DNA from 2 places in the Methylophaga sp. F7 genome. Region 1 is predicted to be linked to the other one. Evidence: predicted binding sites of a transcription regulator. Region 1 holds the regulator's gene; the other holds the start of a gene.
What was found. The regulator PhoB, encoded in region 1, activates phosphate uptake and scavenging genes when phosphate is short. The targets are predictions, from matches to a motif close to GNNTGTCATAAAACTGTCANAT.
Positions count from the first base shown of each region.

Region 2: a site for PhoB is predicted at 3,773-3,794, ahead of speA (biosynthetic arginine decarboxylase). Genes of this name have one in related genera too.

Region 1 covers NZ_CM166511.1:3,001,740-3,013,150, reverse strand. Annotated here, with positions in the region: gene dusB (tRNA dihydrouridine synthase DusB) at 1-191, opposite strand, end outside; gene prmA (50S ribosomal protein L11 methyltransferase) at 184-1,053, opposite strand; gene accC (acetyl-CoA carboxylase biotin carboxylase subunit) at 1,065-2,405, opposite strand; gene accB (acetyl-CoA carboxylase biotin carboxyl carrier protein) at 2,460-2,930, opposite strand; gene aroQ (type II 3-dehydroquinate dehydratase) at 2,940-3,377, opposite strand; gene AC08OG_RS15095 (thioredoxin fold domain-containing protein) at 3,513-3,800, opposite strand; partial or broken gene dsbD (protein-disulfide reductase DsbD) at 4,173-5,326, opposite strand; partial or broken gene AC08OG_RS15085 (inorganic phosphate transporter) at 5,486-7,133, shown strand; gene arsJ (organoarsenical effux MFS transporter ArsJ) at 7,192-8,415, shown strand; gene phoB (phosphate regulon transcriptional regulator PhoB) at 8,497-9,189, shown strand; gene AC08OG_RS15070 (DUF3329 domain-containing protein) at 9,202-9,474, shown strand; gene phoR (phosphate regulon sensor histidine kinase PhoR) at 9,522-10,490, shown strand; gene AC08OG_RS15060 (PstS family phosphate ABC transporter substrate-binding protein) at 10,632-11,411, shown strand, end outside.
Region 2 covers NZ_CM166511.1:1,847,953-1,859,363, reverse strand. Annotated here, with positions in the region: gene AC08OG_RS09410 (O-antigen ligase family protein) at 1-516, shown strand, start outside; gene AC08OG_RS09405 (pilin) at 678-1,085, shown strand; gene AC08OG_RS09400 (ATP-dependent zinc protease family protein) at 1,290-1,787, shown strand; gene rimK (30S ribosomal protein S6--L-glutamate ligase) at 1,784-2,689, shown strand; gene AC08OG_RS09390 (succinylglutamate desuccinylase/aspartoacylase family protein) at 2,689-3,744, shown strand; gene speA (biosynthetic arginine decarboxylase) at 3,854-5,803, shown strand; gene AC08OG_RS09380 (saccharopine dehydrogenase family protein) at 5,828-6,532, shown strand; gene AC08OG_RS09375 (saccharopine dehydrogenase family protein) at 6,502-7,026, shown strand; gene nspC (carboxynorspermidine decarboxylase) at 7,283-8,449, shown strand; gene speB (agmatinase) at 8,446-9,327, shown strand; gene AC08OG_RS09360 (ketosteroid isomerase-related protein) at 9,714-10,121, shown strand; gene AC08OG_RS09355 (GNAT family N-acetyltransferase) at 10,208-10,795, shown strand; gene AC08OG_RS09350 (carbon-nitrogen hydrolase family protein) at 10,978-11,411, shown strand, end outside.

The DNA.
Region 1 (11,411 bases):
TTGGCCCGTAACAGTGATTTTTTACTGGCCCATAACGCTTTATTGGCAGTGATCATTTCTGAAACCGCCATTCCTGCGCCGAGTTTTCGACACAATTGGCGAAAAGGACGATCGGTGACCCCGGCCATCGGTGCCAGAAACAGATTATTTGGCAAGGTATAAGGACCGATAGATAGCGCTTTATCAGCCATGACGAACTCCGCTTAAACGCACCCATTCTTCCAGCACAACCGCGTTATCCATCTCAAACTCTGCCTGGTAATGCTGGCTAACGGTATCGGCCTGCACATCCAAAATCCCCGATAGCACCAGTTGTGTGTCAGGTCGGGTTAATTCTACAAAGCGTGGCATCAGTTCCATTAAAGGACCCGCCAGAATATTGGCTAGCAGTAAATCACATTCAACCGTTGGGCAATGCTGTGGCAGGTAGGTCTCGATGATCACACCATTACGTTGTGCGTTGGCCTGAGTTGCTTCCAATGCCTGTGGATCAGTGTCAACACCAATCACTTTATTGGCGCCTAACAAGGCGGCGGCTATAGCTAGGATGCCACTGCCACAACCATAATCAATTACGGTTTTACCGGTTAAATCGGCTTTATCCAGCCATTGCAGACATAAAGCTGTTGTTGGATGTGTTCCCGTACCGAAGGCCAGCCCCGGATCCAGTAGAATATTGACGGCGTTGGGCTGTGGCGGTTCATGCCAGCTGGGCACGATCCATAATTTCTCACCGAAACAGATGGGTTTGAAATTTTCCATCCATTCGCGTTCCCAGTCTTTATCTTCAACGGCTTCAATACGATGGTCAGGCAACTCGCCAATCTGGGAGCGAAGGGCAGTCAGCAGTGCTTCTGTGTCTGTCTCGGCATCAAATAGGGCAATGACCGACGTCGCAGACCATAAAGGCGTTTCACCAATAGTTGGTTCGTAGATAGGCTGATCAGCGTTATCCTGAAAGGTAACAGCGGCTGCACCGCATTCAGACAGAGCATCGGATAATGACTCTGCCTGCTGCGGTGAGCTGGTAAAAATAAGTTGGATCCAGGCCATAACGAACGGACTTAAAGTCCGAGTTTCTTTTCAAGGTAGTGGATATTGGTACCACCGGTCTGGAAATGCGTGTCATCCATAATGTCACGTTGCAGTTCAACGTTAGTTTTAATGCCTTCAATACCAATTTCTTTCAATGCAGTACGCATCCGCGCAATGGCTGATTCACGGGTATTACCATAGGCAATGAGTTTGCCAATCAACGAGTCATAATTAGGTGGAACCTTATAGCCACTGTACAGATGTGAATCCATACGAATACCGGCACCGCCCGGAGCATGATAATGGGTGACCAGACCAGGACTTGGCATAAAAGTACGTGGATCTTCAGCGTTAATTCGGCATTCAATGGCATGACCACGGATGATGATGTCTTCCTGGCTGAACGATAATGGCATGCCAGAAGCAATACGAATCTGTTCGGCAACCAAATCAATACCGGTGACCCGTTCAGTGACTGGATGCTCTACCTGGATGCGGGTGTTCATCTCGATGAAATAGAACTCACCGTCCTGATAAAGAAATTCAAAGGTACCCGCACCGCGATAGCCAATGCGGACACAGGCATCGGCACAGACTTTACCCATGCGAGCACGCATTTCAGGGGTAATACCCGGAGCCGGTGCTTCTTCGACTACTTTCTGATGACGACGCTGCATTGAGCAGTCCCGTTCACCTAAATGCACTGCATTGCCATGCTCATCGGCCAGCACCTGAAACTCGATATGACGTGGGTTTTCCAGGAATTTCTCCATGTAAACCATATCATTACTGAAAGCAGATTTTGCTTCACTCTTGGTCAGGGAAATAGCATTGAGAAGATGCGCTTCACTATGCACTTCACGCATACCACGTCCACCACCGCCGCCAGCGGCTTTGATGATAATCGGATAACCAATTTCACGTGCCAGACGCAGATTGGTCTGGTCATCGTTACCCAGCGGGCCGTCTGAACCGGGAACACAAGGTACGCCAGCTGCTTTCATCGCTTTGATGGCTTCAACCTTGTCACCCATCATCCGAATGGTCTCAGAACGCGGACCGATAAAGATAAAGCCGCTTTGTTCAACACGCTCAGCAAAGTCTGCATTTTCAGACAGGAAGCCATATCCGGGATGGATAGCCGTTGCATCGGTAATCTCGGCGGCACTGATCAACGCGGGGACATTCAGGTAGCTGAGGTTTGATGCCGCTGGACCAATGCAGACACTTTCATCAGCCAGTAATACATGTTTCAAATCACGATCCACATCTGAGTGAACAGCAACTGTTTTAATGCCTAATTCCCAGCATGCTCTGAGAATACGCAAAGCAATCTCGCCACGATTAGCGATGACAATTTTATCAATCATGTTGTTTTATCCGCAGTTTTTGGTTTGCTATAACAGCCGAAGCTGGCAGCAAAATTATTCGATAACGATTAATGGTTCGTCATACTCAACCGGGTGACCATCTTCAACCAGGATGGCTTTAACAATACCGCTGCGATCCGCTTCAATCTGATTGAACATTTTCATCGCTTCAATAATGCAAATCACATCGCCAGTTGATACCTGCTGTCCTACTTCCACGAAAGCTGCCGCATCGGGTGATGGAGAACCGTAAAATGTACCAACCATGGGTGAGCGCACAGCATTGGCTTCGTTAGAGGATTTTGTTGCCGCTGCAGCCGTCGCGTTGGTTGCGGCTTCACTGGCAAATGACGGTGTGCTCTGTGCAGCAGGTGCGGGTTGTGGTGCCGCAAAATATTGTTGTTGTGGATAAGCGGAACTGGCGCGGCTGATACGAACAGATTCTTCACCTTCAGAAATTTCGATTTCAGCAACATCCGATTCCTGAATCAAATCAATCAATTTTTTTATTTTACGAATATCCATGATTTAGCCTTAAGGGTTGAGTTGTTTAGTGGCAGCTTGTAATGCCAATTCATATCCCTGAGCACCGAGACCACAAATCACACCAACAGCCAAATCTGAAAAGAAGGACTGTTGCCGGAATGCTTCACGACGATGCACATTGGAAAGATGTATTTCTATAAAAGGTATTGCGACCGCAGCTAATGCATCACGAATGGCTACGCTGGTGTGAGTAAAAGCTGCGGGATTAATTAAAATAAAATCATATTGCTGACGTGCTGATTGTATAGCCGAGACCAATTCATGTTCGGCATTGCTTTGCAGTGAATCAAGTTGATGGCCATCAGCCTGAGCTAACTCAGCCAGGCGGGTATTGATATCGTCTAACGTAGTGGCACCATAAATTTCAGGCTCTCGCTGACCCAACAAATTCAGATTGGGGCCATGCAATACTAGAAATTTCGCCATAATAACAACACACCAACACTGGAAATATAAGCCGAGATTTTGCACCAGCTAACGCTTTATTGTCCAGCTTTTTAACTAAAAATCCGGCTTTTTGTCGCTAATTTCGTCGAAATAGAGAAGTTCTTGCAGTTTTAATTATCTGGACTGAAAATCCGCCAGATGAGCGTTCAACTGGGCGGCTGAGACGTGTCCGACCAGACGATGTTCAGCCGATTCCTTTGCATTTTCGTCAAAAAACAACATGCTGGGTGGACCAAATACCCGCAATGATTTTAACAATGTTTGATGCGCATCCGTATTGTCTGTGAGATCCACTTTCAGCAAAGTAAAATTCTGCAACGTGTTGATGACGTCTGCATCACGGAAAGTCGTTTGTTCCATGTTTTTGCAATCGGTACACCAGTCGGCATAAAAATCGAGCATCACCGGCTTATTACTTTGCTCCAGCTGAGACTGCAGTTCTTCCAGTGAGTTGACATAGGTAAATTGCAGAGCGGGTTGGGGGGCTGTTGTGCCGGGCGAAAGGCTTAATTTATGCAAAGGCTGCAAAATGGATTGTCCGCCGCTGGCACTGCCAATGAGCATTAATGCACCCGTGATAAGTGATAACAGTCCCAGACCTTTCCAGAATTTTTGCCAGCCAGTTGCTTCAATCGGCAGATTGTTGAGGGCACCCAGATACACGGCAGTCATCACCAGCAGGGCGCCACTCATAAACAGAATGGCCCAACCCGGCAGAATGCGATCCAGCATCCATATCGCCAAAGCGAGCAGCATCACACCGAAAAAAGCCTTGATATTTTCCATCCAGCGTCCGGCTTTGGGCAGCAGGGTTCCGGCTGAGGTGCCAATAATCAGTAATGGAATTCCCATGCCGATACTCATCGCAAATAATGCTGCCCCCCTAGCACTGGGTCAGCGTGCTGACTGATAAATAACAAGGCACCTGCTAATGGTGGAGCCAGGCAGGGCCCGACAATTAATCCTGATAGCAGCCCCATCAATGCCACGCCGGCTAGTGTACCGCCCTGCTGACGGTGGCTGAGTTGATGCAACCGTTGTTGCAGAGCATGTGGCAACTGCAATTCATAAAAGCCAAACATCGATAACGCCAGTAATAGCAAAATGCCAACAAAGCCTGATATTACCCACGGATTTTGCAACATGGCTTGGAGATTGCCGCCGAGTAAACCAGTCAATACACCAGCGACTGTATAAGTGACAGACATGGCCAGTACATAAGTAAGTGACAGAATAAACGCCCGGCGGGTCGTAATATGCTCACCCTGGCCGACAATAATGCCGGACAAAATCGGAATCATCGGGAAAACGCAGGGGGTAAAGGCCAGTAATAAGCCGAGCCCCAAAAAACCAAACAGAATTTGCAACAGATTGTCATTTTGCAGACGCTGTGAAATTTCATCCTGCTGACTTACCGGCGTTGAAGATAGTAGTGAGGCCGGGGCCGGGGTTTGTGTCTCAGTGGTTGCAGTCTTGCTTACTACGGTTGTTGCCGGTAACTCCAGATCGAAGGTTTTGCGTGTAGGGGGGTAACAGATGCCAAACGTTTCAGAGCAGCCCTGATAATGGGCCGTTAATGTGATGCTGGTCGGTTCGGACTGAGTACGTATCAGCGGCAGCTTGATCTGCACATCGCTTATATACACCTCGGATAAACCAAAATATGCATCATTTTTCATATGCCCGCTGGGCAAAGTAAATTCACCCAACTGTACAGAGTCATCCCCGATTATTTCGAAGCGAATTTTATTCTGATACAGATAATTTCCTTCCATTATCTGCCAGCCTGCCAATATCGTTTCGGGATCAGTTACTACCGCTTCAAAGTCAAAGGCTTCATCAACTTCAGGAGGAGAGTCTGCACTGTCGAAACCAAATTTCTCCAACAGGCTCGGGCGCGCCTGTGCGGAAAAACTGCTGAGCAGCATGAGCAGGATTAAAAATTGTTTCATTACATTATCGCCACTGATTCATTACATTTAGAGACCATTCTAGCAGTCGAACGTTACACGGGTGAGTGCAACAGGATGTCATGTTGTCTTTAAACTGTAATAATTGGCTTCTTTTTGGCGAAACACAGGTGTCTTGTGGAAATCAAAACCATTCATAAACTTGAAAAACAGGCCTACAAAAAAAGCCATGCCGAATTAGCCCGAATAGGCTTCGCCCTATTTTTCCTCGCTGGCATTCTTGCTTACAGTTTTGCTACCTCCGGTGGTGTTCCCAATAACCTGTTTCTAGCCATTGCCGCCGTGTTCGGTGGTTATATGGCGATGAATATCGGTGCCAACGATGTAGCCAATAACGTTGGTCCGGCGGTCGGCTCCAAGGCGCTGACCATGGGCGGCGCAATTATGATCGCAATGATTTTTGAGGCAGCCGGTGCCTTTATCGCCGGTGGCGAAGTGGTGTCGACTATTAAAGGCGGCATTATTGATATCAAGCAATTTGGTACCGATACCGAAACCTTTGTCTGGGCCATGATGGCTGCATTATTAGCAGCGGCTTTATGGCTTAATCTGGCAACCGTCGCCGGAGCGCCTGTATCAACTACTCACTCAATAGTGGGGGGTAATGGGCGGTGGTATGGCTGCAGCCGGTTTCAATATTGTTGATTGGAACACCATGGGCGCCATTGTCAGTTCCTGGATTATTTCGCCATTGATGGGAGGCATTATTGCGGCCTCTTTTTTATTGGCTATCAAAAAAACCATCATTTTTCGCGACGACAAAATTCAGGCTTCCTATCGCTGGGTACCGATTTATGTTTCGGTGATGGCCTGGGCTTTTTCCACTTATCTGGTGCTCAAAGGGCTTAAGCAAGTATGGGGTCAATTTATAAATACGCTGAATGGACTGCCAATTGTCGATTTAGCTCCGCAAGCCAAGCCCAGTTTTTTGGTTGCTGCATTGATTGGTTTGTTGATTGGGATGCTGGTGTTCTGGATCGTTAAAAAGTCTCTGGCCAGTAACCTGCAATACATGAAAAATGATCGTGCCAGTGTCAATGCACAATTCACTATTCCATTAATCTTCGCAGCGGCCTTGTTAAGTTTTGCCCATGGTGCGAATGACGTGGCAAATGCCATCGGTCCTCTGGCCGCAATAAATGACGCTATTATGTCAGGTGGTATCACCGATAAAGCTGGTATTCCGCTTTGGGTCATGGCTGTGGGGGCGCTAGGTATTGCTATTGGTTTGGGCCTGTATGGTCCAAGACTGATTCGTACCGTAGGCGGTGAAATTACCGAGCTGGATCAGATGCGAGCCTATTCAATCGCTATGGCTGCTGCTTTGACCGTCATCATTGCCAGTCAGCTCGGTTTGCCGGTCAGTACAACGCATATTGCGATTGGTGGGGTATTCGGGGTTGGATTCCTGCGTGAATGGCTGGATGAATCAAATAAAATCGAACGCCAGATTGATCGCGAAAAAGCCGAAATCAAAGATGATAAAAAGATGCTCAATGCACTACGCGGGGAATTGAAAAAGCTGGAGAAAAAACCCTCCAAAACCGTGGATGAATATCAACGTATTACCGAGCTTTATCGGCTGATTGAAGAGGAAGAGTCCGCGCTGAAAAAAGCCAAAAAAGTCCTCAAAAAAGAAAAGAAAAACCTGTTCGTTAAACGCGATATGGTGAAAAAGATTGTCACAGCTTGGGTGGTAACCGTTCCAGCAGCGGCAACCTTGTCAGCCTGCATCTTCTTTATGATAAAAGGCATCATGCTGTAATCAAATCTTCATTAAACTGACATATTATTTTCAGCTTATTTGTCAGGATGATTTGAACATGCTGAATAAACTTAAAGCATTGCCCATTGCGATTCAGCAATATCTGGTAGTGACTTTCAGCTACTGGGCGTTTACCGTGTCCGACGGTGCATTACGCATGTTGGTTGTATTGTTTTTCCATCAACTGGGTTACAGCCCGCTTGAAGTGGCAATGCTGTTTGTTCTGTATGAGTTCTTCGGCATAGTGACAAACCTGGTCGGTGGCTGGCTGGCCGCCAGATTAGGGTTAAACGTCACTATGCATCTGGGCTTGTTATTACAGGTCATTGCATTGGCAATGCTGCTGGTGGATCCGCAGTGGCTCACCGTGGCTTATGTCATGGTCGCGCAGGCGCTCTCCGGTATTGCCAAAGATTTGAATAAAATGAGCGCCAAATCCAGTATCAAAATGCTGGTGGCTGATAATGCGCAATCAACCTTATTTAAATGGATATCCATCCTTACCGGCTCCAAAAATGCCCTGAAAGGGGTTGGCTTCTTTGTCGGTGCGGCCCTGCTTTCCTGGATCGGTTTTCGTGGCGCCATACTGGCTATGGCGGTTGTGCTTCTGGTAGTGTTGATTTTCAGCATCGTCATGTTGCAACGCGACTTGGGTAAAGCCAAAAACAAACCAAAATTCAGTGATATCTGGTCAAAAAGTCCGCCGGTTAATCATTTATCGTTGGCACGGTTCTTTTTGTTTGGTTCTCGAGATATCTGGTTTGTGGTGGCCTTGCCGGTGTTTTTGCATGCCCAATTACAGTGGTCACCTATTTATGTCGGTGGCTTGCTGGCGGCTTGGGTAATTGCTTACGGTATTGTGCAAGCGCTTGCGCCTAAACTGACTGGCTTTTCCAGGCAAAACGCTCCTGATGGCTATCATGTCTGGCTATGGTCCTTACCCCTCTTTGTGTTGCCGTTATTGATTGCCGCCTCGGTATATTTTGAATGGGCTGTCATACCGGCTTTAACTGTCGGCTTGTTAATTTATGGCGCTATCTTTGCGATCAATTCTGCAATCCATTCCTATCTTATCGTGTCATATGCTGATGCGGCTGGGGTGTCGCTGGATGTCGGTTTTTATTACATGGCTAATGCGGCTGGAAGATTGTTTGGTACATTATTATCTGGCTGGGTCTATCAGGTTTCCGGGTTAGCAGCATGTCTGGTCATTTCTGCCTTAATGATTCTGTCCGCCAGTTTTATTTCAAAAATGTTACCGCGCAAAGACCAGACTGTATAAAGCTTTCAGCGTTGTTATCAAATTGTCATATTTAGCCGTTAAGCTTTACTCTTAGAAAAATAGTTCAGGAAAAAATCGGATATGAGCATATCAGTATTACTGGTTGAAGATGACGCCGCCATTCGTGACATGATTAATTTCAGTCTGCGTCAGGCGGGATTTACCTGCGAAGCAGTCAAGGATGGCGAAACGGGTCTGGATTGGTTAAAAAATCAACAGCCAGACATGATTTTGCTGGATTGGATGTTACCTGGAATTGATGGCATCGAGTTTATCCGCCGTCTGCGTGCCAATGAGTTTTTAGCATCCATTCCCGTGATCATGCTTACCGCTAAGGGTGAAAGTGAAGATATGGTGAAAGGTCTGAGCGTCGGTGCTGATGACTATATAAATAAACCGTTTTCCCCACCTGAATTAATTGCACGAATTAAAGCGGTTTTACGTCGTTGTCGTCCGATGGAAGATGACGAAGCACAGAAACTGCAGATGGGTGAACTGGTCATGGATACCAAAAGTCACCGGGTATCGGTGAATGGTGAACGCATTGAATTGGGACCGACCGAATTCCGTTTACTACACTTTTTTATGAAAAACCCAGAACGCGCTTATAACCGTTCCCAGCTGCTGGATTTTGTCTGGGGCGATACCGTATATATAGAGGAGCGCACAGTGGATGTGCATATTCGTCGTCTGCGTAAGGCGCTGGAACCCAGCGGCCATGACAACCTGGTACAAACCGTTCGCGGTGTCGGTTACCGTTTTTCTGCTGAATAGCAGGATCGTCTGATGCAATGGGATTATTGGCGTTTACTGACGGTGCTCAGCCTGGCCGGTTTTATTGGATTGGTCTTAGGTCATATGTTGGCCTTCATGTTTGTTGCCGCGCTTATATACATCTTCTGGATGCAGAGTAAATGGAACCAGTTGCAGGCATGGCTGGATAAACCTAAGAAAAACAGTTCTCCGCAAGCCGAAGGGGTTATTGATGACGTGTGTCGGCAGATAGAACAGATGCGCGCACAAAACAGCAACCGTAAAAAAAGCTCACCGGTTATTTAAAACGTTTCCAATCGGCCACTGCGGCTTTACCTGATGCGGTGGTGGTAATGGGCGAGTTTGGCCAGGTCAGTTGGGCCAATACCTCAGCCATGACGTTATTGGGAATCAACTGGCCGCATGACAATGGCGTCAGAGTCAATAATCTGGTTCGCGACCCGGCATTCCAAAAATTACTGGAACTTGATGGTGATGCCGAGGAATCGGTTATAGCCGTTTCACCGATGAATGATCGCATTCAGCTTGAATTCAAAGTCGTTCGGTATGCCAGCAAGGACAGGTTGCTGATCGCCAGAGATATCACCCAGACACAGAAACTGCAGCGTATGCGGCGTGATTTTGTGGCCAATGTATCGCATGAATTGCGTACACCATTGACGGTTTTACGGGGGTATCTGGAAACCTTGACCACGGAAAGTGATCAAGAGCTCTGGCAACAGGCATTACCGGTAATGCAGCAACAAAGCCAGCGAATGCATCTGATGATCAAGGATCTGCTGGCGTTATCCCAATTGGAAACCGGTGAAAAGCCGCTGCAACACCGACCTACAGATATCTGCAAGTTGCTGCATAGCGTTGTTGAGGATGCCAAGCGATTGGAACATTTTCATCAGCATCAGATCAACCTGCACTGCCTGAGCGAAAAATGGTTGAAGGCAGATGCTGATGAACTTCGCAGTGCAATCTCCAATCTGGTGTTTAACGCGGTCAAATATACCCCAGCAGAAACCCAGATCGATGTCAGATGGGATATCGAAGGTGAGTTTGCTGTTATTGAGGTAAAAGATACCGGTGAAGGTATCGCCCAACATCATCTCGACCGCTTAACAGAACGCTTTTATCGTGTTGATAGTGGTCGTGCCAGGGAAACCGGTGGTACAGGACTGGGGCTGGCTATCGTCAAGCATGTGTTGCAACGACACAAAGCTGAGCTGATGATTCAGAGCGTTATTGGTGAAGGATCAAATTTTAAGTGCTGTTTTCCCGCCAAAAGTGTGATGGATAAAATAGACATTTAGCCTTACTGACTACTGTTTTCGGTCATGTCACAGTATTGTCATATTTCTTTCATATCCTTGTCACAGTTAATCGCGATACTGCTCGGGTGCTCAACGCGGTAAGCGTTGGAACTTATTTTTAACCCAAGGAGTTAATGACTCATGTTCAAGAAAAAATTTGCTTTATACGGCGCCGCTTTGGCAATGACGTTTTCCGCTGCCAGCTTTGCAGACGTCGATCCAAACCTGCCAGAGTATGAAAAAACAAGCGGTGTTTCAGGTAGCTTATCAAGCGTCGGTTCTGACACATTAGCTAACTTGATGACCTTGTGGGCAGAAGAGTTCAAACGTGAATATCCTAATGTCAGCATCCAGATTCAAGCGGCTGGTTCTTCAACTGCGCCTCCTGCGTTAACTGAAGGTACATCAAACGTTGGGCCGATGAGCCGTGAGATGAAAGACAGCGAAATCAAAGAATTTGAAAACAAATACGGTTACAAACCAACAGCTATCCCTGTTGCTATCGATGCCCTGGCTGTTTATGTGCACAAAGACAACCCAATTGAAGGCATGACTATCCCTCAAGTTGATGCGGCTTTCTCAGCAACACGTAAGTGTGGTTATTCAGAAGACATCACTGACTGGTCACAATTAGGTGTTGAAGGTCTGGGTTCAATCCAGTTATACGGTCGTAACTCAGTATCAGGTACTTACGGTTACTTTAAAGATAACGCTTTGTGCAAAGGTGACTACAAAAACACTGTAAATGAGCAACCAGGTTCAGCTTCAGTTGTTCAAGGTGTGACTAAATCAACCAATGGTCTGGGCTATTCCGGTATCGGTTACAAAACATCAGGCGTAAAACTGGTTCCGTTAGCAAAAGAAGCTGGCCAACCTTTCATTGAAGCAAGTGGTGAAAATGCTGCTGATGGTTCTTATCCA
Region 2 (11,411 bases), 1.2 Mb from region 1:
TCCTCATTTCACTGGTTTATTTGGTTAACATTATTATTTGGATTACTTAACCATCATTTAAAATTCAAGCAGAATCTGCTTAGTGAAGCAGCGAATAAATCACTTCGGGTTTTAATCCTGCTTTTGCTAAGCATTTCATTAGTCTTTTTATGGCAAACCGCACTGGCGCAACAGCAGCTATATACCTATTTGACTCAATCCCAGCAATCTCCCCAACTTAATCATGTGTTAAGTAATATGTATTACAAAAACTATGCTGAGAAGATTGTCATGCGAACACATCTGCATGATGCAATTGTAAGAAAGGATGCAGAAAAACTTATTCAGGTTGTGAGTTGGTTTGAATACGAACTGAATAAAAAACCAGAGTTAAAACTATTTGAAGACGTAATTAATGGTTATTTTGCTATGGAAAAGCCTGAAAAGCGTTGTGAAACCATTCGTAAAAGTTTGGAGTATTACCCGGCAAATAAAGTTTTAATTAAACTACAAAAAGATTGTTTAGCAAGAAACTGACAAAAAACGTCATAAACTGACGTGCCTGAGTAATTTGCGAATATTGAAAATAAATATTTAAATCTTAACTAACTGTTTTTAAAAATAAAAAAACATTGGCATGGAGAGTGCTCTATTAATTTGGAGCACAAAGCTTGTCGTCTATTTACGGAGATTGAAATATGAAAAAAACACAACAAGGTTTTACATTAATTGAATTAATGATTGTTATCGCGATCATTGGTATTTTGGCGGCAATCGCTTTGCCTGCGTACCAACAATATACTGAACGTGCCCGTTTTTCTGAGGTGGTATTAGCAACTTCTCCTCATAAAATTGCTTTTGAAGTTGCAGCTCAATCTGGTCGCCTAACGGCTTTAGCTGATGCTGATGCTGGTTCTAATGGTATTCCTGGTGCTGTAGGTGCATCTGGATTTGTTAATAGTGTCACAATGGTTGATGGTGTTATTACAGCTACAAGTCAAAATATTAATGCTGCTAATGATGATTATACATTAACTCCAGATGGTATAACCGCACCTATCCAATGGACAGTTGGTGGCTCTTGCTTAGCAGCCGGCCTTTGCTAATAAATATTGTTGAATTTTGTTAAAAGCCCCGATTCATCGGGGCTTTTTTGTAAGGAGCGGGTTAATTTTCAACATTAAAATATAATTGATATAACTATAAATCAGATATAAGTTTCACTAAAATCCGAAATATCTAAAATCCTTTTTGACAGCTGTCCCTAAATTGCTTTCAATTGCCCCATAAATTCTTAATTGGGGAATCCCGTGGAAAATTATCCAAAAATAATCACTGTTGGCTGGCGAGAGTGGTTGAGCTTGCCTGAGTTGGGTATTCAACAAATCAAAGCCAAGGTGGATACTGGAGCCCGAACTTCCGCCATCCATGCCTTTTCGGTTGAGCCGATTGATAAGAACGGTGAGCTTTGGGTAAGATTTGGGGTGCATCCCAATCAACATGATACCGAGACGGAAATCTGGTGCGAAGCGCGAGTTAAGGACGAGCGCAACGTTACTGACTCGGGTGGTCACACAGAAAAACGTTATGTAATTGAAACGCCACTGAGCGTTGGCGGGCATAGCTGGCCGATTGAAATTACCCTGACCAATCGCGATACTATGTTGTTTCGAATGTTACTGGGACGTACTGCCATGACGACTGGTAATATATTGGTTAATCCGGCATTGTCCTATCAAGCAAGCCCCGCATTCCACGACACTACCCAAGCGCCTAGAGATGAAGCGCTTGATGGAGAATCTGCATGAAAATAGCCATTTTGTCCCGTAATTCGAAGCTGTATTCCACTCGCCGATTGGTTGAGGCAGCGGAGGCACGAGGTCACGAAGTGGATGTGCTGGATGTGCTGCGTTGTTATATGAATATCACCTCGATGAAACCGGAGGTGCATTACAAGGGCGAGAATCTGACCGGTTATGATGCGGTGATTCCTAGGATCGGGGCTTCGGTGACCTTTTACGGAACTGCTGTACTGCGCCAGTTTGAAATGATGAATGTATATCCACTGAATGAGTCAGTGGCGATCAGTCGTTCACGCGATAAACTTCGCGCTCTGCAATTACTGTCACGCCGCGGAATTGGTCTGCCAGTAACGGGGTTTGCACATCGTCCGGATGATGTCGACGATTTAATCAAGATGGTCGGTGGTGCGCCGCTGGTGATTAAATTATTGGAAGGTACCCAGGGCATCGGTGTGGTATTGGCAGAGACTGCTGGGGCAGCTGAGAGTGTTATCGAAGCCTTTATGGGCATGAAAGCCAATATCTTGGTGCAAGAATTTATCAAAGAAGCCGGCGGTGCGGATATTCGCTGTTTTGTAGTGGGTGAGAAAGTGGTTGCCGCAATGAAACGCCAGGGTAAAGAGGGCGAGTTCCGATCCAATCTGCATCGTGGGGGCAGTGCCAATTTAATCCGCATTACACCGGCAGAGCGGGCTACCGCTGTCAGGGCAGCCAAAACGATGGGTCTGAATGTGTGCGGTGTGGATTTATTGCGTTCGAACCATGGACCAGTCGTGATGGAGGTTAATTCTTCGCCAGGGCTTGAAGGTATCGAATCAGCAACCGGTAAGGATATTGCCAGTTTGATTATTGATTTTATTGAAAAGAACTCTGTTTCAGGAACCACTAAAACCAAAGGCCGTGGTTAATGCCTGACGAGTTGATTATTGCCGGGCAAAAAATCGGCCCCGGACAAAATAAAGTAGTTGATGTAGCCCTACCGGATTTGTATATGCATACCTCTTTGAGTATGCCTGTTCAGGTGATGCGTGGACGACGTGACGGGCCTGTTTTATTTGTGTCCGGTGCGGTACATGGAGATGAAATTGTCGGCGTGGAAATAATTCGTCGGCTGGTTAGAAGTAAACGGCTTAAAAGCCTTAAGGGGACGTTGATAACCATCCCGGTGGTTAACGTATATGGTTTTATCAATCAAACGCGTTATCTGCCAGACCGCCGGGATTTAAACCGCTGTTTTCCCGGTTCTGAAGAGGGTTCTCTGGCGGCGCGCCTCGCCAATCTTTTTATGAGCGAGGTGGTGAATAAGTGTACCCATGGCGTAGATTTGCATACTGCAGCCATACACCGCGATAACCTGCCACAGATTCGTGCAGCGTTGGATAATCCTGCCGTTGAAGAAATGGCGAGAGCATTTAATGCCCCGGTTATTTTGAATTCAGGCTTGATTGAGGGATCTCTACGTTATGCCTGTCAGCAGGCCAATGTGCCGGTTATAGTCTATGAAGCCGGTGAAGCATTACGTTTTAATGAACTGGCGATTCGTGCTGGTGTCAGAGGCGTGTTGGCGGTAATGCGTAAGCTGGGCATGTTAACTGAATCCCGTACGAAACATTTAAAACCGGTAGAACCATTTGTCGCGCGTTCAAGCAGTTGGGTGAGGGCACCGCAAAGCGGAATTTTCAGAATGCTGGTTCCTATGGGAGCCCACGTGACCAAAGGCGATATTCTGGGAATGGTCGCGGCCCCATATGGTGATGAAAAATCGGAAACCAAAGTGGTCGCAATCTGTAGTGGCGTGATCATTGGCAGAACCAATATTCCTCTGGTCAATGAGGGTGAGGCGCTGTTCCATATTGCGCGTTTTAATCGCCCTGACGAAGTTGCGGACAGTGTGGAGGCGTTCAATACCAATCTGGATCCATCAACAGATACCAGCGTTCCAGAAGAGCAACCAATTATCTAGGCCTGCGATTCATCTCGTTACGTAGTAGTGCTGTCATAATATTTTTGCAATTTATCCGTAAAATAGTGACAATCCCGCGATTTAACTGAAGCCAAAGGGGGTCATACTGATGACACAAACCCATGCCAATCTTGATACACACTCACCTGATGTTGCCCCTGAAGAATGGAGTGCGCAACATAGCAGTAAGCTTTATGGTGTGCGTGATTGGGGGACGGATTATTTTGATATTTCCGCCGATGGCAATGCGGTCGTCAGTTTGCAGTTTGGTGAAAAGACTATTCATGTTCCATTGATCGATATTGTTAATGGAATGAAAGAGCGTGGCCTGGATATGCCCGCTGTATTACGCATTGAAAACCTGCTGGATTTGCGAATTACCCAACTGAACGAGGCTTTTGCCCGGGCGATTAAAACAGCTGGTTATAAAAATCACTATCGCGGTGTATTCCCAATTAAGGTGAATCAGCAATGCCACGTTATTGAGGAAATTGCTGATTATGGTCGTCGCTACCATCATGGTCTGGAAGCGGGCAGTAAAGCCGAATTAATTATTGCTATTTCACAGCTTCGTGACCATGACAGTTTGATTATCTGTAATGGATATAAAGACGAAGAATTTATTGAACTGGGTTTATATGCCCGTCAAATGGGGATTCCATGCTTTTTTGTATTGGAAACCGCCACGGAGCTTTCCACGATTCTGGAACGCAGTAAAGCATTAGGGATTGATCCGCTGATAGGTTTACGTATTCGTCTGGCTTCGACAGTTGAAGGTCATTGGAATGGTGACAGTGGAGACCGTTCTATTTTTGGCCTTTCTACCAATGCACTGCTTGAAGTTATCGACCAGCTCAAAAAAGCCGATATGTTGCATTGCCTGCAGTTACTGCATAGCCACTTAGGCTCACAAATTCCCAATATTCGTAATATCCGTAGTGGCGTAATGGAAGCCTGCCGTTTTTACACTGGCTTAATCGAAGAAGGCGCACCGATGGGCTATATGGACCTGGGTGGCGGTTTGGCAGTTGACTACGAAGGTGCTCGTTCTAACAGCACACACAGTATGAACTACGGCCTGGACGAATATTGCTACAACATTATCGAAACCTTGCAGGAATGTCTGGATCCGCTGGATATCGAACACCCAGTCGTCATTACTGAATCTGGTCGGGCATTGATTGCCTATTCTTCCATGTTGTTATTTAACGTATTGGAAGTCCGTGATCATAAACCTGGCACGATTCCGGAGATTGTTCCGGATGATAGTCCGGATATGCTGGTGAACCTCTATGCCGTGCTGAATAATGTAAAACTGCAGAACCTGCAGGAGTGTTACAACGATGCCATATATTATCGTGATGAATTACGTGAGTTATTCCATCACGGTCAGGCAACCCTCCGTGAACGGGCTTTAGCCGAGAATGTTTCATTGGCCATTTTGGAAAAAATCTCAGAATTGTTGCCCCAGGCACGCAGGGTTTCTGCTGAACTGGAAAGTCTGCCAGAGTTACTGTCCGATATTTATTACGGTAATTTCAGTCTGTTTCAATCGTTGCCGGATATCTGGGCAATTGATCAGATCTTCCCCATCATGCCGATTCATCGCTTGAATGAAAAACCCACTCGCGCAGCGGTCATCGCAGATATGACCTGTGATTGTGATGGCAAAATTGATTCGTTTTCCTATGAAGAGGGTATTCGTAAAACGTTGCCATTACACCCACTTATAGAGGGTGAGGAATATTATCTGAGCGTATTTCTGGTTGGAGCGTATCAGGAAACCCTTGGTGATTTGCATAACCTGTTTGGTGATACCAACGTGGTCAGTGTGCATATTAACGAGGATGGCAGCTTTGATTTTGTCCGTGAGTTTCATGGCGATAGTATTGCCGATGTACTCAGCTACGTGGAATACGATCCGAAAGTAATGCAGGAACAATTCCGGAAATTGGCTGAACAAGCTGTTCGAGATGGCAAGATTTCGGTTCCAATGCGTCAACAAATGTTACGTGCCTTCAGCGACAGCATGAATGGCTACACCTTCTTTGAAAGATAACTGCAGATTTATAAGGATTCAGCAATGTCAAAAGTGATCATTATTGGCGCCGGTGGTGTTGGCGGCGTCGTTACGCATAAATGTGCCCAATTACCGGAAGTATTTTCGGAGATTATTCTGGCCAGCCGTAATGAAGACAAATGTAAAGCCATAGCAGCGCAGCTGGATCGCCCAATCCGCACTGCTCAGGTCGATGCCGATAACGTGCCAGAACTGACTGCTTTACTGGAAAAGGAAAAACCAGATCTGGTCATCAACGTAGCGTTACCTTATCAGGATTTGCATATCATGGACGCCTGTCTGGCGGCTGGTGTTGACTATCTGGATACAGCTAACTACGAACCTTTGGATACCGCCAAGTTTGAATACAGCTGGCAGTGGGCCTATCGTGAAAAATTTGAAAATGCCGGTTTGATGGCATTACTCGGCAGCGGTTTTGATCCCGGTGCCACCAACGTTTTTACTGCCTATCTTGCCAAACATTACTTCGATGAAATCCATGAGCTGGATATTATTGACGTCAATGGCGGCGATCATGGTTATCCATTTGCCACCAACTTCAATCCGGAAATCAATATTCGTGAAGTCACGGCAGAGTGTCGTCACTGGGAAAATGGTGAATTTGTTACCACACCGGCCATGTCAAAAAAGCCAGCTTTACCTGTCCAGAAGAGGTTGGTAACTACAATATTTACCGTATGTACCATGAAGAACTGGAATCACTGGTAGTGAATTTCCCGACTTTGAAACGTGCCCAGTTCTGGATGAGCTTTGGTGATAGCTATCTTAAACATCTGGAAGTACTGGGTAATGTCGGTATGACCGGTATTGACCCAATTGATTTTAACGGTCAGCAGATCGTACCGATTCAGTTCCTCAAAGCTTTGTTACCAGATCCTTCAACACTTGGCCCTCGCACCAAAGGTAAAACCTGCATTGGTTGCGTAGTGAAGGGTGTTAAGGATGGTAAAGAGAAAATTGTGTATCTCTATCAAATAAAAGACCATCAGGATTGCTACGCTGAAGTTCAGTCGCAGGCGATTTCTTATACCACTGGTGTACCGGCCATGATTGGCGCCAAAATGATGTTGGAAGGCAAGTGGAAGAAACCGGGCGTCTGGAACATTGAACAGTTTGATCCGGATCCATTTATGGAAGATATGAATAAATATGGACTGCCTTGGGAAGTGATTGAACTGGATGATTTCAATCTCGACAATTGACCTTATGGAGCTATAAAAAATTAACCACAGAGATACTGAGGGCACGGAGGAAAAGTATACATCCGCAGATTACGCAGATGGACGCAGATTTTTAATTTTAATATGAATGTAGGTCGGGTTAACGTAGCGTAACCCGGCAAAAATAATCTGCGAGAATCAGCGTAATCTGCGGATAAAACACTGTGATCTTCGTGTCTCTGTGGTTAATAAGTGTTAATAATACAAATTAACTATCATTTTCAGGTATTTGAAAATAATGCAATTTACTGATTTTACCAAGCTGGATTTATCTCGATTGCCGTCGCCTTGTTTTGTGGTGGACGAGGTGGCTGTTGAGCGTAATTTACGCATTCTGAATCATGTGCAAACGGCCAGTGGTGCAAAAGTTCTGGCTGCTTTGAAAGCATTTTCAATGTGGTCTTTGGCACCGTTGACCGCCAAATATCTGAGCGGCACTTGCGCCAGTGGTTTGCATGAAGCTCGGCTTGGTTTTGAAGAATACGGTGGGGAAGTGCATGTATTTGCTGCGGCCTTCAGTCAACAGGATATTGATGAACTGCTGACCTTTGCCCACCACATTGTGTTTAATTCTTGTGGCCAATGGCTGCGGTTTCGTGATCAGTGCCTGGCAATGCAAAAACAGCGTCCAGATTTGCATTTTGGTTTACGAATCAATCCAGAACATTCTGAAGGTGCAGTGCCAATTTATGACCCGTGTGCTCCCGGTTCACGTTTAGGCATTCCGTTATCGCAACTGGATGAAACTGCATTGGATGGTATTTCTGGGCTGCATTTTCATACTTTATGTGAGCAAGGATTTGAACCATTGCAGCGAACTGTGGCGGCTATGGAAGCGAAGTTTGGCCATTTGCTGCCACAGATGCAGTGGGTGAATTTTGGTGGTGGCCATCATATTACGGCTGATGGCTATAACATCGATGGTTTAATTCAACTGGTTCAGGATTTTAAACAACGGCATCAAGTCGAAGTATATCTGGAACCGGGTGAGGCGGTGGCAATTGGTACTGGTATTTTGAGTTGCGAGGTGCTCGATATCAGCTGGAATCACCTTGATCAGGCGATTCTCGATACATCTGCTACCTGTCATATGCCCGACACGTTGGAAATGCCGTATCGTCCGGATATCACCGGTGCAGGTTTGCCTGATGAAAATTCACATACCTATCGATTGGGAGGATTAACTTGTCTGGCGGGTGATGTGATCGGTGATTACAGCTTTGATAAGCCACTGGAAATTGGTCAACGTCTAGTATTTGAAGATATGAGCCATTACACCATGGTTAAAACCACGACATTTAATGGCACCAAATTACCGGCATTGGCTATTTGGAATTCCGAAACCGATGATTTACGTGTAGTCAAAAGCTTTGTCTACAGCGATTTTAAAGAGCGACTGTCATGAACACCGAATTGAACGAAGAATTTCCGATTTTCCTGGGCTCCGAGATTGACCAGGCCGATCCAAAACAGGCGATGTTCCATGTTTTGCCTGTTCCGTATGAAAAAACGGTCTCTTATGGTGGCGGCACCAATAAAGGGCCTTCAACGATTTTGAATGCATCCTGGCAGCTGGAAAAATGGGACGGCAAAAGTAATCCATGTGATTTGGGCATCTATACTTGCCCGCCAGTCGATTGCAGCGTTAGCTCGCAACAGGTGATTGATAACATTGCTAATGCCACCGCTGAAATCATCCGTAATGGCGGAATTCCTGTAGTGTTAGGTGGTGAACATACCGTGACCTATGGCGTCATTAAAGGGTTAAAAGATGCCGGCATCGAAGATTTTGGTATTGTGCAGATTGATGCCCACGCTGATCTGCGTCATGCCTATGAAGGCGATATTTTGAGCCATGCCTCAGTAATGAAACGTGCTGTGGATATGGGTATCCCGTTATACCAACTGGGAATTCGTGCATTTTGTGAAGAAGAGATGCAGGTGCGAGAGGAGTTTGGTGTGTATTACCAGGATGCCGATGAATTGGTGCCGAATAATATCAACAGCATTACCTTGCCCGATGATTTCCCGAAAAAAGTGTTTTTTACGGTGGATATTGATGGTATGGATCCGAGTGTGTTTCCTTCAACAGGCACACCAGTACCGGGTGGCCTGAGTTGGTACCAGACATTGAATCTGTTTGAATCGGTTGCCAAACAACGTGAAATTATTGGTTTTGATGTAATGGAGTTTGCACCAATTGAAGGGTTTCATGCATATGACTTTGCTGCATCAATGCTGACCTACAAGTTAATGGGGATCACTGCTCGTAGTCGTCAATGATTTTTTGCGGTTAAAAAAATTAACCACAGAGACACGGAGGGCACAGAGACAAAAAATAGATCCGCAGATTACGCAGATGGACGCAGATTTATAATTTTTAACAGGACTGCAGGTTGGGTTGATTGTGCGAAACCCAACATCATCTAAGCATTTGTGCTTTGTCGGGTTTCATAAATTCAACCCGACCTAAATATTGTTAAAAAACTTAGGTCGAGTTAGCGCAGCGTAACCCGACAAAAATAATCTGCGAAAATCTGCGTAATCTGCGGATAACTTTAAAATCTCCGTGCCCTCCGTGTCTCTGTGGTTAATTAGCAGTTTTTGCTTTTCTTTGAAGCGTTTACACGTTAAAATTCGCGGTTTTTTTACTCTCTGGGGTCTGCGACATGAGCCAAGCTACAATCACATTGCTGCAAAACTACTACGATGCGTTCAACCGTCAGGATATGGATGCGTTTTTAAATATGCTGACTGATGACGTTATTCATGATGTTAACCAGGCCGGACGCGAAATTGGTAAAGAAAAATTCTCTGCATTTATGGACCGCATGAATGCCCATTACAAAGAACAAATCGTGGATATTTCCATCACCACTAATGAAGCGGGCGATCGTGCTGCTGTTGAATTCACCGTACTAGGCGAATATCTGAGCACCGATGAAGGTTTGCCAGAAGCTAACGGCCAGAAATACAATCTGCCTGCTGGTGCGTTTTTTGTGATTCGTGATGGCAAAGTGGCACGCATCACTAACTACTACAACCTGGAAGACTGGGTTAAACAAGTCGTCGGTTAAACTGCAGGCCAATCAGCCAGGCTGGGATGTTCTATCCAGCTTGGCTTTTTTATGGTTGCCTTTCCATTGCACTAAGTGAGATAACTATGCTGGAATTGAAACGCTTATCAGGCGAAGCACTGAATCAATTTATCCCGGAACTTGCCAGATTACGCATTGAGGTTTTCCGTGATTTTCCCTATCTCTATGATGGTGATCCGGATTACGAAGCTCGCTATCTGCAAACCTATATCGAAGCGCCTGACAGCGTGATTGTTTTAGCTTTTGATGGCGATAAGGTCGTTGGTGCATCGACGGGTATTCCGCTGAGATATGAAACTGATGAAGTTAAAGCGCCGTTTATCAAAGCGGGTATTGATGTTGATAGCGTATTTTATTGTGGTGAATCGGTCTTGTTGTCACAATACCGTGGCAAAGGTGCCGGCGTAGCGTTTTTTGAACATCGTGAGCAACATGCACAAGAACTGGGCGGATATGAATTCAGCTGTTTTTGTGGAGTACAGCGCCCAGAAGACCATCCACGCCGACCCTCAGGTTATAAGCCTCTTGACAACTTCTGGCGTAAACGCGGCTATGAAAAGCATCCTGAACTCAACACGACATTCAGCTGGAAAGAACTGGATGAAGAGCATGAGTCACCTAAGCCGATGACTTTCTGGATGAAAAAACTTTAGAGTCTGTTGAACATTAATAGTGCTTCTGAAAGAACGATAGACTCTAGTAATTTTGTTTGTATATCAACAGCTTGTTATTAAAGACATTAATAAGCCGTTAAAAATATATTATCTGGCATTGAAGTAAGGCTAAAAAGCCCAATCTTATATGTCTCGCTAACGATTTCCCGAGTTTGATGTAAATGAGCAAAGTAAAAGTCGCTGCAGCACAGTACGATATTGGTTTTTTCAAAGACTGGTCGCAATTCACTGATAAATTGACGCAGTGGGTAGCCGAAGCCGTTGAAGAGAAAGCCAAACTACTGGTGTTTCCCGAATATGGCAGTATGGAACTGGCCTCACTCTTTGGTGAAGCCATCTATACCGATCTTGGTAAGCAATTACATTCAATGCAGGATGTCTATGCGGACTGGCAGGATTTGCATCATCAACTTTGTAAACAATACGATGTGATGATGCTGGCCAGCACATTTCCGGTTCTGCAGGAAGACGGCACATTCCGTAATCGTGCCAATCTCTATGGACCGGATGGGCTGATTGGTTTCCAGGATAAATTGATCATGACCCGATTCGAAAATGAGCAATGGTTAATTCATCCAGGCCAACAGATTAAAGT